Regions from separate parts of the Burkholderia sp. APQ4-4ca genome, predicted to be linked through region 2. Evidence: predicted binding sites of a transcription regulator. Region 2 holds the regulator's gene; the other holds the start of a gene.

Region 1 (7,349 bases), on a different contig from region 2:
CGGCCGGCGCGAGCGAGTAGAGCGTCTGCACGCCGTAGTAGAGGCCCGCGCGATCGTAGCCTTCGATCAGCACGCCCCGCGGCCCGATCGCGAGCCGGTAGCCGCCCGGTGTCGCGAGGTCGGCCGGCAGCCGGCGCGGTGCGACGAAGCCGCGCACCGGCACGCGTGCGCCGTCGAGCCCGAGCGTCGTCGCGCGCTCGCGCAGCGCCGCGACTTGCGCGTCAGGCAGGTCCGGCAGCGCGAGTTCGACGCCGCGCAGCTCGAGCGTGCCGGGCAGCGGCCGCTCGCGTTTCACGCTCGGCAGCGCGCGGCCCGGATCGGGCCGTGCGGCCACCGGCGGCGCGTTGCCGGTCGAGTTGTTCTGCGCGTCGGCCGGCAGCGATTCGACGTAGCGCAGCTCGTTGTCGGTATCGTTGTAGCGCAGCACGGCCGGCGGCGCGCCGTCGACGACGACATACGGGCGCGGAATCACGTCGCTGTAGCGCAGCAGCCAGTATTCGGCGACGAACGGCAGCTCGATGCGCTCGCCGGGCGCGAGCCGCACCGAGCCCGGCTGCGGCGTCAGTTCGTACAGGTCGCCGGTGAGCCGCCGCAGCGCGAAGCCGGGCCGGTCGATCCGCAACAGGCGGCGAATGCTGTGCAGGTAGAGCTTCCAGCCGCCGTCGGCGATCGGCTGGTGGCCGCGGTTCTGCAGGATCAGGCGGCCCGTCGCGCAGGCCGCGCCGTCCGCGCCGAGATCGGCGCACGGCACGCCGGCCGCGGCCGCGTGGTTGTTGTCGACGGCGACGCGCAACGCGAGGCCGTTCGACAGCTGCGTCGCGAGGCTGGCCGCTTGGGCGGCGGTCGATTGTGCGGTGCCGGCGGTCGCGCCAGCGGCGGCCGACGCCGGTACCGCCGAGATCGCGGCGGGCGACAGCACCGCGATCAGCAGGCCGGCAAGGAGGGAGGTCAAGGTACGCTTCAATTCGAACTCCTGAGAAAAAGAGGGCGTGGCGGCGTCGTGACGCGACGTCGCTGCGATCGGATCTTTCAGTGGAGCTGCGGGAGACACCCGCGCGCGGGGCGATGCGGCTGCACCGCGCGCATTCGGCACGCGGGCGCGTGCGTTACGGAACGGGCGGCGGGCACGCGTGCCGATCGGATCGGCGCGGCGGCGTGCGCGGATTCATCGGCGGCCCACGGCGTTCGCCGCTGCGACGAGTCGGCTGCGGCGGGCGGCGCTCGGCTGGCCGCGCACGCGCGCGACGACGGTGCGCGTCGCGGCACGTGGACGTCGATACGGCGCGCAGGCGCACGCCACATACGGGTTTCGCATGTCTCCCCCACCCAGAAGGAATCGGCCTGTCAGCGGCCGTGTCCAACGATCTTATGAAACCTTTGATTGGTATTCAAGTGGTATCAATCTGGCGCTAAATTGGCATCGATGTGCGCGGCCTGCCAGCGCGGCCAGGACGAAAAAAACCTCGCGCGAAGCGAGGTTCTTTCCTTCCGGACGGCGACGGCAGCGGCGCGCGGATCGAGCGGCCGCGCGCGTCACCCGTCGGTGCGTCAGTCGCGCCGTGTCCGCCCGGACGCTTCCTGCGTCTTCTGCCGCGCTTCGAGCCACATCGCGTTGACGATGCCGAACGACAGCGCGACGCCGATACCGAGAATCCAGCTGAAATACCACATGATCCGACTCCTTGCGAAACGGTAGGCGAGGGCGCCCACGCGCCCCGGCCCGGTTCAATGCATCAATACATCGAGTGCTTGTTCTCTTCGAGCGTCTGGTGCGTGACCTTGCCGCGCATCACGCGATACACCCAGCCCGTGTAGAGCAGCACGATCGGCAGGAACACGATCACCGCGAACAGCATCACCTGCAGCGTCATGTGGCTCGACGTCGAATCCCATACGGTCAGGCTGCTGCGCGGGTCGAGCGACGACGGCATGATGAACGGGAACATCGAGAAGCCCGCGGTCAGGATCACCCCGGCGATCATCAGGCCGGTGCAGAAGAACGCCGTCTTTTCCTGCTTCGAGCCGGCGAGCAGCAGCGCGAGCACGCCGCCCGCGATCCCGACGACGGGCGCGGCGATCATCCACGGATAGTCGCCGTAGTTCGCGAGCCACAGGCCCGCACCGGCGGCGACGTCCTTGAGCAGCGGGTTCGCGACGGTGTCGGTCGGCGCGGCGTGCGTGATGTGGAAGCCGCCGATATACGAGGCCACCAGCACGCCGGCCAGCACGAACAGCACGACCGCGAGGAACGACGCGACACGCAGCGCGATCGACGCACGGCGGGCGATCACGCCGTCGGTCTTCATCTTGATGAACGCGGCGCCGTGCGCGACGAGCATCGTGAGGCTGACGAGCCCGCACAGCAGCGCGAACGGGTTCAGCAGCGCCCAGAAGCCGCCGTAGTAGGTCACGCGCAGGTCGCTGTCGAACTTGAACGGCACGCCCTGCAGCAGGTTGCCGAACGCGACGCCGAACACGAGCGCCGGCACGAAGCCGCCGGCGAACAGGCTCCAGTCCCAGCCCGCACGCCAGCGCGGGTCCGGCCGCTTGCTGCGGTAGTCGAAGCCCACCGGCCGGAAGAACAGCGCGAACAGCACGAGCAGCATCGCGAAGTAGAAGCCGGAGAACGACGCCGCGTAGACGAGCGGCCAGGCCGCGAACATCGCGCCGCCGGCCGTGATCAGCCACACCTGGTTGCCTTCCCACGTCGCGCCGACCGTGTTGACGATGATGCGGCGCTCCTCGTCGGTCTTGCCGAGGAACGGCAGCAGCGCGGTCGCGCCCATGTCGAAGCCGTCGGTGACGGCGAAGCCGATCAGCAGCACGCCGACGAGCACCCACCAGATCAGCTTGAGAGTTGCATAGTCCATAGCGATTCCTTGTTCCGTTGCGAGGGCGTGCTCAAACCGCGGCCCGCTCGCCGGTAGCGACGAGTTCGTGGTGATAGCGGCCGGTATGCAGCGACGACGGGCCGAGCCGCGCGTACTTGAACATCAGCTTGATCTCGATGACGAACAGCGCGGTGTAGAATAGGATGAAGCCGGCGAGACTCAGGTACAGGTCGCTCGGCTGCAGGCTCGACGCGGACAGGTGCGTCGGCAGCACGCCGGCGATCGTCCACGGCTGGCGGCCGAGCTCGGCGACGATCCAGCCGAATTCGATCGCGATCCACGGCAGCGGGATCGCCCACACCGCGTAGCGCAGGAACCAGCGGCGGTTGTCCTGCAGCAGTTGCCGCCGCGCGCAGAACCAGAACGCGGCAACGAACGTCGCGACGAACAGGAAGCCGAGAGCCACCATGATCCGGAACGAGAAGAACACCGGTGCGACGGGCGGAATCGTCTTCTTCGCGGCGGCCTTGATCTGCTCGGGCGTCGCGTCGGTCACGTTCGGCGTGAACTGCTTGAGCATCAGCCCGTAGCCGAGATACTGCTTGTGCTGGTCGAACAGCGCGCGGGTCGCGTCGCTCGTGTCGCCCTGCTTGAGCTTCTGCAGCGCGCCGTACGCGATCATCCCGCTCTGGATGTGCTCCTCGCTGCGCTTCGCGAGGTCGCGCAGGCCGACCACCGGTTCGTCGATCGAGCGCGTCGCGATCAGGCCGAGCGCGTACGGGATCTTGATCGCATAGTCGGTGCGCTGTTCCGCCTGGTTCGGGATGCCGATCAGCGTGAACGACGCGGGCGCCGGCTGCGTTTCCCATTCGGATTCGATCGCGGCGAGCTTCATCTTCTGCACTTCGCCGGTCGTATAGCCCGATTCGTCGCCGAGCACGATCACGCACAGCGTCGCCGCGAGGCCGAAGCCGGCCGCGACCGCGAACGAGCGCAGCGCGAAATCGACGTCGCGCTTCTTCAGCAGATACCACGACGACACGCCGAGCACGAACATCGCCGCCGACACGTAGCCGGCCGACACCGTGTGCACGAACTTCACCTGCGCGACCGGGTTGAACAGCACGTCGAACAGGCTCGTCATCTCCATGCGCATCGTCTGGTAGTTGAACTCGGCGCCGACCGGGTTGTTCATCCAGCCGTTCGCGACGAGGATCCACAGCGCGGACAGGTTAGAGCCCAGCGCGACGAGGAACGTGACGATCAGGTGCTTGACCTTCGACAGGCGGTTCCAGCCGAAGAAGAACAGGCCGACGAAGGTCGATTCGAGGAAGAACGCCATCAGGCCTTCGACCGCGAGCGGCACGCCGAAGATGTCGCCGACGTAGTGCGAGTAGTACGACCAGTTCGTGCCGAACTGGAATTCGAGCGTGATGCCGGTCGTCACGCCCATCGCGAAGTTGATGCCGAACAGCTTGCCCCAGAACTGGGTCATGTCCTTGTAGACCTGTTTGCCGGTCATCACGTAGACGGCTTCCATGATGACGAGCAGCCAGGACAGGCCGAGCGTCAACGGCACGAACAGGAAATGGTAGAGCGCCGTGATGCCGAACTGTAGGCGCGACAGATCGACGACTTCACTACTTATCATGATGGTCTCCCTCGGTAGATGCAGGCGCCGGCACCGAGAGCAGCTTCTCGGCCACGGCGGCAGGCGGCAACGACATGTGCTCGGCCTGCGGATGATTGAAGAATGCGTATTTGAGCGACATCAGGAGGATCAGCTTGACGATCAGCACCAGGGTGATGTCGCGGGCGAGGGTGGGGCCGCGTGCCCATGCGGCGATGCGCGCACGCCAGCCGATCGTGCCGGTCGGCCGCGAGGGCGGCGCAGGCTCTTTATTGATCGAGATCAAGGCGATTATCCTGAAACGATTTACGTCGGATTGGGGGCGACTTTACGTCGGATTTATGACGGCCGTGAAGCTGTTTTAATCCTTTTGCGCCTGACATGCCAATTTTAAAAGGACTGCTTTCCGATGCCGAGTGCTGCGATGCGGCAGACCGTCGCGAAACAGGGGGTAAAAATTGAGGTGGATCAAGCTTATGCGGAAGGGCGTCGCAAATAGCGTAATGCCTGATGAATCCGTTCAATTATCGGGTGAGAAACGGAGCGTGAAACGCGCTGAAAAGCGAGTGAAAAGCAGCAGAAAAAAGGACGAAAAAAAACCGCTGCCGGTTGGGCAGCGGTTTTCGATGAGGCGCTCTCAATCGGCGGGATTCAGGCGTATTCGGCGAGGGCGGTGCGCATCTTTTTCATTGCGCTCGCCTCGATCTGGCGGATGCGTTCCGCCGACACGCCGAATTCGGCAGCGAGATCGTGCAGCGTCGAGCCGCCCGAGCCGTCGTCGTCGACCTGCAGCCAGCGTGCCTCGATGATGCGGCGGCTGCGTGCGTCGAGCGCGTCGAGCGCCTGCGCGATGCCGTCCGTCTGCAGCATGTCGCGCTGACGCGCGGCGAGCACGGCGGTCGGCTCGTTGTGCGAGTCGGCCAGGTAGGCGATCGGCGCGTACGACTCCTCGCCGTCTTCCACTTGACCCTCGAGCGCGACGTCGCCGCCCGACAGGCGCGTTTCCATCTCGGTGACTTCCTCGCGCTTGACGTTGAGTTCCTGCGCGAGGCCGTCGATTTCCTCGGACGTCATCGCCTGCATGCTCTTCTTGTGGCTGCGCAGGTTGAAGAACAGCTTGCGCTGCGCCTTCGTCGTCGCGACCTTCACCATGCGCCAGTTGCGCAGGATGTACTCGTGGATCTCGGCCTTGATCCAGTGAATCGCATACGACACCAGGCGCACGTTTTGCGACGGGTCGAAACGCTTCACCGCTTTCATCAGGCCGATGTTGCCTTCCTGGATCAGGTCGCCGTGCGGCAGGCCGTAGCCGAGATAGTTGCGCGCGATCGACACGACGAGACGCAGGTGCGACAGCACCAGGCGGCGCGCGGAGTCGAGGTCGTTGTTTTCGCGGAATTCGGTTGCATACCGGCGTTCCTCCTCGGCGGTCAGCAGCGGAATGCGGTTGACGGCCTGGATGTACGCGTCGATGTTGCCGAGCTGGCCGGGCAACATCGATTGGGCTGCGAGCGCCAGCGAGCCTGCCGATTCGGCCTTGGCCGGCGCCGGGCTCAGGGTGTTCGGGAGGGTCAGGGCGTTGCTCACTAAAAACTCCTTTGGAATCAGGGACAAACCCCGGTCTCGAATGAGATTCCGTGGGTCATCTTAGCACTCCCGCAATACGAGTGCTAATTCCTTAGAGCACGCGGGGGCATCGGAGTTCCCTGTTTTTCTATCGGATGAGTCGAGTCGATAGCCTATTCTGCGACAGGGGCTCCGCCACGAAGTTCCGTAAGCCGTTGTTTCTGTTGGGAATCGGTAGACGATTTCGATTTTTGTCGTTTTGGAAGCAAGCCATTTCGCTTCGTGATGCCGATTCGAAAAGTCCTTTACCATACCATTCAGTTCGCTCGGGCCCGGCCGTTGCCGCAGGCTCCATTCAACCCACAAAGTTGGAGTGTCAGATGAACAATAAGAAGAATCGCCGGCCCCGCAGCCGGCTGGTGCTGCATGCAATGCTGGCGGCGTCTCTTCTGGGCGGATCGGGTGCGGCTTTCGCGGATCGATGGGGGATCCAGGCCGGCGGCGGCTTTTCGGATCGCCGCGGGATCGACAAGGCCGATATCGGCGTGGTGTGGGATCCCGGCTGGAACTGGTGGGAAGTCGGCGGCTGGCACTTCACGTTCGTCGTCGAAGGGCACGCCGGCTACTGGCATACGGGCGGCAACGTTCACGGCAACATCGGCGAGTTCGGCGTCACGCCGATGTTCCGCTTCATCAAGAGCAGCGGGCAGATTCGCCCGTTCATCGAGGCGGGCGGCGGCGTTCGCCTGCTGACGCACCCGACGATCTCGGACAATTTCTCGCTGTCCACCGCATTCCAGTTCGCGCCGACGGGCGGCGTGGGCGTGCAGTTCGGCCAACGGCAACAGTATCAGGTCGGCTACCGTTTCGAACATGTGTCTAACGCGGGTATCAAAGAGCCGAATCCTGGTATAAATTTCCACCAGTTCTACGTGCAGTACAACTTCTGATCCGTACGCCCGGGCAACGCGGGCGCGTTGCCGAGGAGTCAGGCGATGACGAAGGTGGTCGATGCGATCCGCGCGCTCGAGCGCGATCGGTTCCGGGCGATGGTGGACGGCGACGGCGAGGCGCTCGACGCGCTGTTGTCGGACAAGGTGTTTTTCGTTCACACCAACGGCAAACGCGAAACCAAGCAGCAGTTCATCGACGCCATCGTCGCCGGCCGCCGCCGCTATCGCCAGATCGAAATCCAGTCACAGGACGTGCTGCCGGTCGGCGACGCCACCTGCGTCGTCACCGGGCGCGCGTTGATCGAGATGGAAACGAACAACGGCGGCCTCGTCTTTCCGATTGCCTATACGTCCGTCCACACGCACGAC
Region 2 (7,349 bases):
CGCACCGTGCGCACTTCCGGCTGATTGCGCATGCGCGCGAGCGCGGCGAATGCGGCATCGAACGCGGTGGCCGTGGTCGACGCCGAGTATTGCGGATACATCGGCATCAGCAGCACGCGCTCGACGCCCGCGCGCTTGAACTGCGCGAGCGCGTGCGCAATGTTCGGGCTGCCGTAGCGCATCGCGTAATCGACCATCACGTGATAGCCGTTCGACACGAGCAGATGCCGCACGCTGTCGGTCTGGCGCTCGGTGTACACGCGCAGCGGCGAACCCTCGGGCATCCAGACGGCCGCGTATTTCTTCGCGGACGCACGGCCGCGCAGCGGCAGGATCAGCGTGCGCAGCAGCACCTGCCAGACGGCCTGCGGGATTTCGACGACCCGCGGATCCGACAGGAATTCGGCCAGGTAGCGCCGCACCGCGCGCGGCGTGGGCGCGTCGGGCGTGCCGAGATTGATCAGCAGCACACCGACGCGATGGGCGGCCGCGACGCTCGAAGGCGGCTCAAGATCGAAACGCATGGGCAAGAACGTGCTCGGGGCACGAGACCGGACGGCCCTCAATTATAGCGGGCCGTCTCGATCGGGTCGGCTGGCCGATCGGCCGACTGGCGGCGCGCACGACGCCGCGGCACGATGGCGGAACGGCGTCGGCTGCCGCGGTTACTGCTGGCTCAGCGTGAGCGACAGCAGCCGCGCGGTGATGTCGACGATCGGTATCACGCGGTTGTACGCCATCCGGGTCGGGCCGATCACGCCGAGCGTGCCGACGATCTGCCCGTTCACCTCGTACGGCGCGGTGACGACGCTCATTTCCTCGATCGGCACGAGCGTCGATTCGCCGCCGATGAAGATCTGCACGCCCTGGGCGTGGCTCGACACGTCGAGCAACTGCAGGAGGCCCGTCTTTTGGTCGAATACGTCGAACAGCTTGCGCAGCCGCGCCATGTCGGACGAAAGATCCGCCACTTCGAGCAGGTTGCGCTCGCCGGAAATCAGCACGGTGTCCTCCGTGTCGGGCACCTCGGTGCTGGCCGTCACGGCCGCGTGCATCAGCGTGGTCATGTCGCCGCGCAACTGGTCGATTTCGTCGCGCAGGCGGCGGCGCACCTCGTCGAACGACAGCCCGGCGAAATGCGCATTGATGTAGTTGGACGCCTCGGTCAGCTGCGACGGCGAATAGTCGCGCGGCGTCGCGAGCATGCGGTTCTGCACGTCGCCCTCGGGCGTGACGATGATCAGCAGGATGCGCTTGTCGGACAGGCGCATGAACTCGATCTGCTTGAACACGTGGCTGCGGCGCGGCGTCAGCACGACGCCCGCGAATTGCGACAGGTTCGACAGCACGCTCGCGGCGGCGGCGACCACCCGCTGCTGCGGCTCGCCGGCCTGCAGCGTGTTCTGCACCTGGCGGGCGACGGCCTCGGCGTCGATCGGCGCCTCGACCGTCAGCATCGTATCGACGAACAGCCGGTAGCCGCGCGGCGTCGGCACGCGGCCGGCCGACGTGTGCGGGCTCGACACGAGGCCGAGCTCCTCCAGGTCGGACATCACGTTGCGGATCGTCGCCGGGCTCAGCTCGAGCCCGGAGTAACGGGACAACGTGCGCGATCCGACCGGCTGACCGTCGGCGATATACCGTTCGATCAGGGTTTTCAGGAGGGTTCGTGCGCGAGGATCTAGCATGGTGGAAAATTTTAGCGCAACGGCGCGAGCGCGGCGAGTGGCGTCAACCACCGTTGCGCGGGCCGGCCCGATCCGGCCCCGCCGGCGCACTGCCGGTTCTTTTCGTCAACGAGCTATGGTGTAATGCCGGCATGAAAACCGGTAATCAGTTCAGTACTGTCGCGCTCGTCGGCCGGAGCAACACGCCCGGCATCGCCGAACCGCTCGCCACGCTGGCGGACAGCATCGCCAAGCTTGGCTTCGAAGTGGTCTTCGAAGGCGACACCGCTCGCGAAATCGGCATCGCCGGCTACCCGGCGCTCACCCCGGCCGAAATTGGGGCGCGAGCGGACGTGGCGATCGTGCTCGGCGGCGACGGCACGATGCTCGGCATCGGCCGCCAGCTTGCGCCATACCGGACACCGCTGATCGGGATCAACCACGGTCGGCTCGGCTTCATCACCGACATCGCGGCATCCGACATGCACGCGCTCGTCCCCGTGCTGCTGGCCGGCAAGTTCGAGCGCGAGGAGCGCTCGCTGCTCGAGGCGCGGATCATGCGCGACGGCGAACCGATCTACCACGCGCTCGCGTTCAACGACGTCGTCGTGAACCGCAGCGGCTTCTCCGGGATGGTCGAGCTCCGCGCGTCGGTCGACGGCCGCTACATGTACAACCAGCGTTCGGACGGCCTGATCGTCGCGACGCCCACCGGCTCGACCGCCTATGCGCTGTCGTCGGCCGGCCCGATTCTCCATCCGCAGTTGGCCGGCATCGTGCTCGTGCCGATCGCGCCGCACGCGCTGTCGAACCGGCCGATCGTGCTGCCCGACGATTCGAAGATCGCGATCCAGATCGTCGGCGGCCGCGACGTCAACGTGAACTTCGACATGCAGTCGTTCACGTCGCTCGAGCTGAACGACACGATCGAGGTGCGCCGCTCGAAACACACGGTGCCGTTCCTGCACCCGATCGGCTACAGCTACTTCACGACGCTGCGCAAGAAGCTGCACTGGAACGAACACGCATCGAACGAAGACGACAAGGCGTCCTGACGCCGCTCCGCCCGACACCATGCTCCGCCACCTCTCGATCCGCGACTTCGTCATCGTCGCCGCGCTCGATCTCGAATTCGACAGCGGCTTTTCCGTCTTTTCCGGCGAAACCGGCGCCGGCAAATCGATCCTGATCGACGCGCTCGCCCTCGCGCTCGGCGAACGCGCCGACGCGAGCGTCGTGCGCACCGGCTGCGGCCGCGCCGACATCACGGCCGAATTCACGCCGCACGACCGCGTCGCGCGCTGGCTCGACGAACACGCGTTCGACGCCGAGGACACCGTGATGCTGCGCCGCGTGATCGACGCGAACGGCCGGTCGCGGGCCTTCATCAACGGCACCAGCGCGACGCTCGCGCAACTGCGCGAACTCGGCGAGATGCTCGTCGACATCCATGGCCAGCACGCACACCAGTTGCTGATGCGGCCCGACGCGCAGCGCGAACTGTTCGACACGCACGCGGGGCTCGTCGCCGATGCCGCGAACGTCGCGCGCGCGTGGCGCGTGTGGCGCGACGCGACGCAGGCGATCGATGCGGCGAAGGCGCACGAGCGCGAATTGCAGCTCGAACGAGAAAAGCTCGCGTGGCAGCTCGCCGAACTCGACAAGCTCGCGCCGCAAGCCGGCGAATGGGACGAAGTCAGTAACGAACACAAGCGCCTGTCGCATTCGGCGAACCTGATCGAAGGCGTGCGCGGCGCGCTCAACGCGCTGTCCGAGTCCGACGACGCGATGCTCGCGCAGCTCGGCGCGATCGTGTCGAAGCTGCGCGGCCTGGCCGACTACGACACCGCGCTCGGCGATGCGCTCGCGTCGCTGGAGCCGGCCGAGATCCAGTTGCAGGAAGCCGTCTATTCGCTGTCGCACTATGCGCAGCGCGTCGATCTCGACCCGGAGCGGCTCGCGCAGGTCGAAACGCGGCTCGACGCGTTGCACTCGACCGCCCGCAAGTTCCGGCTGCCGCCCGACACGCTGCACGAAGAGCATGCGGCGCGCCGCGCCCAGCTCGCCGCGCTCGACGCGGCCGCCGATCTCGGCGCGCTCGAAGCCGCGCAGGCAAAGGCGCGGGAAGCCTATCTCGCCGACGCCAGGCGCCTGTCGAAGGCGCGCGCGCAGGCCGCGAAGGCGCTCGGCACGGCCGTCACGGCCGGCATGCAGGAGCTGTCGATGGCGGGCGGCAGCTTCGAAGTCGCGCTCGTGCCGCTCGCCGACGGCGGTCCGCACGGGCTCGAGCAGGTCGAATTCCGCGTGGCCGGGCACCCGGGCGTGCCGCTGCGACCGCTCGCGAAAGTCGCATCCGGCGGCGAACTCGCACGGATCAGCCTCGCGCTCGCGGTGATCGCCAGCGCGGCGAGCCAGACGCCGACCCTGATCTTCGACGAAGTCGACACGGGGATCGGCGGCGGCGTCGCCGAAGTGGTCGGCCGCCTGCTGCACCAGCTCGGGCGCGAGCGCCAGGTGTTGTGCGTGACGCACCTGCCGCAGGTCGCCGCGCGCGGCGACCATCATTTCCAGGTGGCGAAGGGCGCCGACGAACGCGGCGGCACCGTGTCGTCGGTCATCCCGCTCGACAAGGCGAGCCGCGTCGAGGAAGTCGCGCGGATGCTCGGCGGGCTCGAAATCACGGCCACCACGCGCAAGCACGCGAAGGAAATGCTGGCGGCCTGACCTCGACACCCCACGGCTGAATACAAAAAGACCGGCGCACGCACCGGTCTTTTTTTGCGAGAAGCAGCCTCCCGATCGCGCCCGCACTGCCCGTCGATTCGCACGCCCGCCTCAAACACTCAACTCAAACGCCCGTTTCAACCGCCCCGAACACCCGCGCCCACAGCGCCGTCACGGCCGCGCGCTCTTCGGCCACCACCGCCGGATCGACGCGCGCCTTCTCCATCCCGTCGAGCCGCAGCTTGTGCTGCAGCTTCCGGTACGTGCGATACGCGGCGCCGACGCGCTCGGCCTCGTCCTCGCCCATCAGCCCGAAACGCGCGACCTCGCGCAGCAGCGCGATATTGCCGGTATTGCGGATCAGTTCGGCATCGCTCGACGCATGCAGCAGCACCCAGTACTGGACGATGAACTCGATGTCGACCATTCCGCCGCGATCGTGCTTCAGGTCGAACAGTTCGGTGTGGTTCGGATGGCCGGCGAACACCTTGCCGCGCATGTCGACGATCTCCTTCGCGAGTACCGCCCCGTCGCGCGGCGTCGTCAGCACCTGCTGGCGGATCGCCTCGAAATCCGCGCCGATCTGCGCGTCGCCCGCGCTGTAGCGCGCGCGCGTCAGCGCCTGGTGCTCCCACACCCACGCGGTGTTCGCCGCATCGCCCTCGCGCAGTTGATAGCGGCGGAACGCGTCGAGATCGGTGACGAGCAACCCGGCCTCGCCGTTCGGCCGCAGACGCAGGTCGATGTCGAACAGCGCGCCCGCGCCGGTCGCGGTCGTGAGCCAGGTGATCAGGCGCCGCGTGAAGGTCGTGTAGACGTCCGCCGCGCGCTCGTCCGGGTCATCGTACAGGAAGATCAGGTCGAGATCCGACGCATAGCCGAGCTCCTTGCCGCCCAGCTTGCCGTACGCGATCACCGCGAACTTCGGCACGTCGCGATGGCGCTTCGCGAGCTGCGACCACACGACTTCGATCGTCACGTCGAGCACCGCGTCGGCCAGCTCGGACAGCCGGTCGCTCACGTGCTCGACCGACAGTTGCCCGGCCAGGTCGATCAGCAGGATCCGGAACACCTCCGCGTGCTGCGCGTGGCGCAGCAGGTCCATCTGCTGCTCGGGGCCGTCGGCTGCCGCGAGCCGCGCGCGCAGCGCATCCTTGAACGCGGGCCAGTCGAACGGGCTCGCGATCGCCTCGTCGTCGAGCAGTTCGTCGAGCAGTTGCGGGTGGCGGATCAGGTAGCCGCCGCCCCAGCGCGTCGCGCCGAGCACCGACAGCACGCGGTCGAGCGCGGCCGGATATTCGGTCAGCAGCGCCAGATAGACGCCGCGCCGGCTGACCGTCTCCAGCAGGTCGAACAGGCGCACGATCGTGTCGTCGCGGCGCGCGGCGTCGATCTTCGGCGCGGCATCGAGCGCCCGCTGCGCGACGCTGTCGAAGCGCTGCCGGCTCTTTTCCGGCAGCCCGGTATAACGCGACGATTGCCAGACCGCGCGCAGCCGCGCGAGCACGGCGGCCGGATCGGCGAAGCCCAGGCCGTCGAGGCGGGCGACCAGCGCGTCGTCCTCGCCGTCGTCGGCCAGCGCGCCGCTCCAGATCCACGCGGCCGCCGTGTCGTCGCCGGCCGCGCACGGCCCACCGTTCGCCTTGTCGGCAAAAATCTGGTCGAACTGCGCTTCGACGAACGTGCGGTGGCCGTCCAGCACCGTCATCAGCGCCGCGTAGTCGGCAAAACCGAGCGACGCGGCCAGCGCCGCGCGCTCGTCGGGCTCGACCGGCATCGCGTGCGTCTGCGCGTCGTTGCGGTACTGCAGCCGGTGCTCGAGCGTGCGCAGGAAATTGTAGGCGTCGGCGAGGCGCGCGCGTACGTCGTCGCCGATCAGCCCGCGGGCCTGCGCATGCCGCAGCACCGCGAGCGTCGGCCGCACGCGGAATTCCGCATCCTGGCCGCCGCGGATCAGCTGGAACACCTGCGCGCTGAACTCGATCTCGCGGATCCCGCCGCGCCCGAGCTTGATGTCGTCGGCCTTGTCCGGGCGCATCGACGCGCGCCGCGCGGCTTCGTGCCGGATCTGCTGATGCAGCGAACGGATCGCGCCGATCACGCCGAAATCGAGATAGCGCCGGTAGACGAACGGCTTGACGATCGATTCGAGCTGCGCCGCGAGCCGCTGCGCGGCGTCGCTGTCGCCTTCCGACACGAGCCGCCCCTTGATCCACGCATAGCGCTCCCACTCGCGCCCCTGCACGTAGAAATATTCCTCGAGCATGCCGATGCTGCAGACGAGCGGCCCCGAATCGCCGTTCGGGCGCAGCCGCATGTCGACGCGAAACACGTAGCCGTCGGCCGTGACCTCGGACAGCACGCCGATCAGGCGCCGGCCGAGCCGCGTGAAGTATTCCTGGGTGGACAGCGGCGAACGCGCGCCGCCGGTGGTCTCGCCGTCGTCCTCGTACACGAAGATCAGGTCGATGTCCGACGACACGTTCAGCTCGCGGCCGCCGAGCTTGCCCATCCCGACCACGCCGAGCACGACGCGCTGACCGTCGGCGCCGCGCGGCTCGCCGTACTGCGCCTCGAGTTCGGCCGACAGCAGCGCGAGCGAGCGCTGCACGGCCACTTCGGCGAGATCGGTCATCGCGCCCGTGACCTCGGCGACGTCCGCGAGCCCGCGCAGGTCGCGCTCGGCGACCGCGCCGAACGCCTCGGCGCGCAACTGCCGCAACGCGCGCTTCAGTTGCTCGTCGCCCGGCGCGGCGGCGCCGGCCGGCGTCGCGAGCAGCGCGGTGAGGCGCGCGTCGAGCTGCGCGCGGCCGAGCGGCGCGGCCGCCCACGCGGCGATCTGCTCGGCCAGCGCGGGCCGGGCGGCCGCCGCGCGGGCAAGGTAGCGGGAATAGGACGTGCTGATCAGGGCGGAAGCGTCGGTCATCGAGAAACGGGCCTGGCGAAAAGGCCGGCGGC

Evidence for each region. The regulator HrcA, encoded in region 2, represses chaperone genes, less so after heat shock. The targets are predictions, from matches to a motif close to TTAGCACTCNNNNNNNNNGAGTGCTAA.
Region 1: rpoH (RNA polymerase sigma factor RpoH) is a predicted target of HrcA. The motif match lies at 6,109-6,135, and genes of this name have one in related genera.

What each region holds. Positions count from the first base shown of each region.
Region 1 is NZ_JBYQCG010000102.1:42,663-50,011, reverse strand. It holds gene AC3IFE_RS12535 (beta-N-acetylhexosaminidase) at 1-964, opposite strand, end outside; gene cydX (cytochrome bd-I oxidase subunit CydX) at 1,549-1,671, opposite strand; gene cydB (cytochrome d ubiquinol oxidase subunit II) at 1,734-2,870, opposite strand; gene AC3IFE_RS12520 (cytochrome ubiquinol oxidase subunit I) at 2,902-4,482, opposite strand; gene cydP (cytochrome oxidase putative small subunit CydP) at 4,472-4,753, opposite strand; gene rpoH (RNA polymerase sigma factor RpoH) at 5,113-6,048, opposite strand; gene pagL (lipid A 3-O-deacylase PagL) at 6,408-6,977, shown strand; gene AC3IFE_RS12500 (nuclear transport factor 2 family protein) at 7,023-7,349, shown strand, end outside.
Region 2 is NZ_JBYQCG010000235.1:29,800-37,148, forward strand. It holds partial or broken gene hemH (ferrochelatase) at 1-524, opposite strand, end outside; gene hrcA (heat-inducible transcriptional repressor HrcA) at 666-1,688, opposite strand; gene AC3IFE_RS29990 (NAD kinase) at 1,820-2,722, shown strand; gene recN (DNA repair protein RecN) at 2,742-4,391, shown strand; gene glnE (bifunctional [glutamate--ammonia ligase]-adenylyl-L-tyrosine phosphorylase/[glutamate--ammonia-ligase] adenylyltransferase) at 4,516-7,317, opposite strand.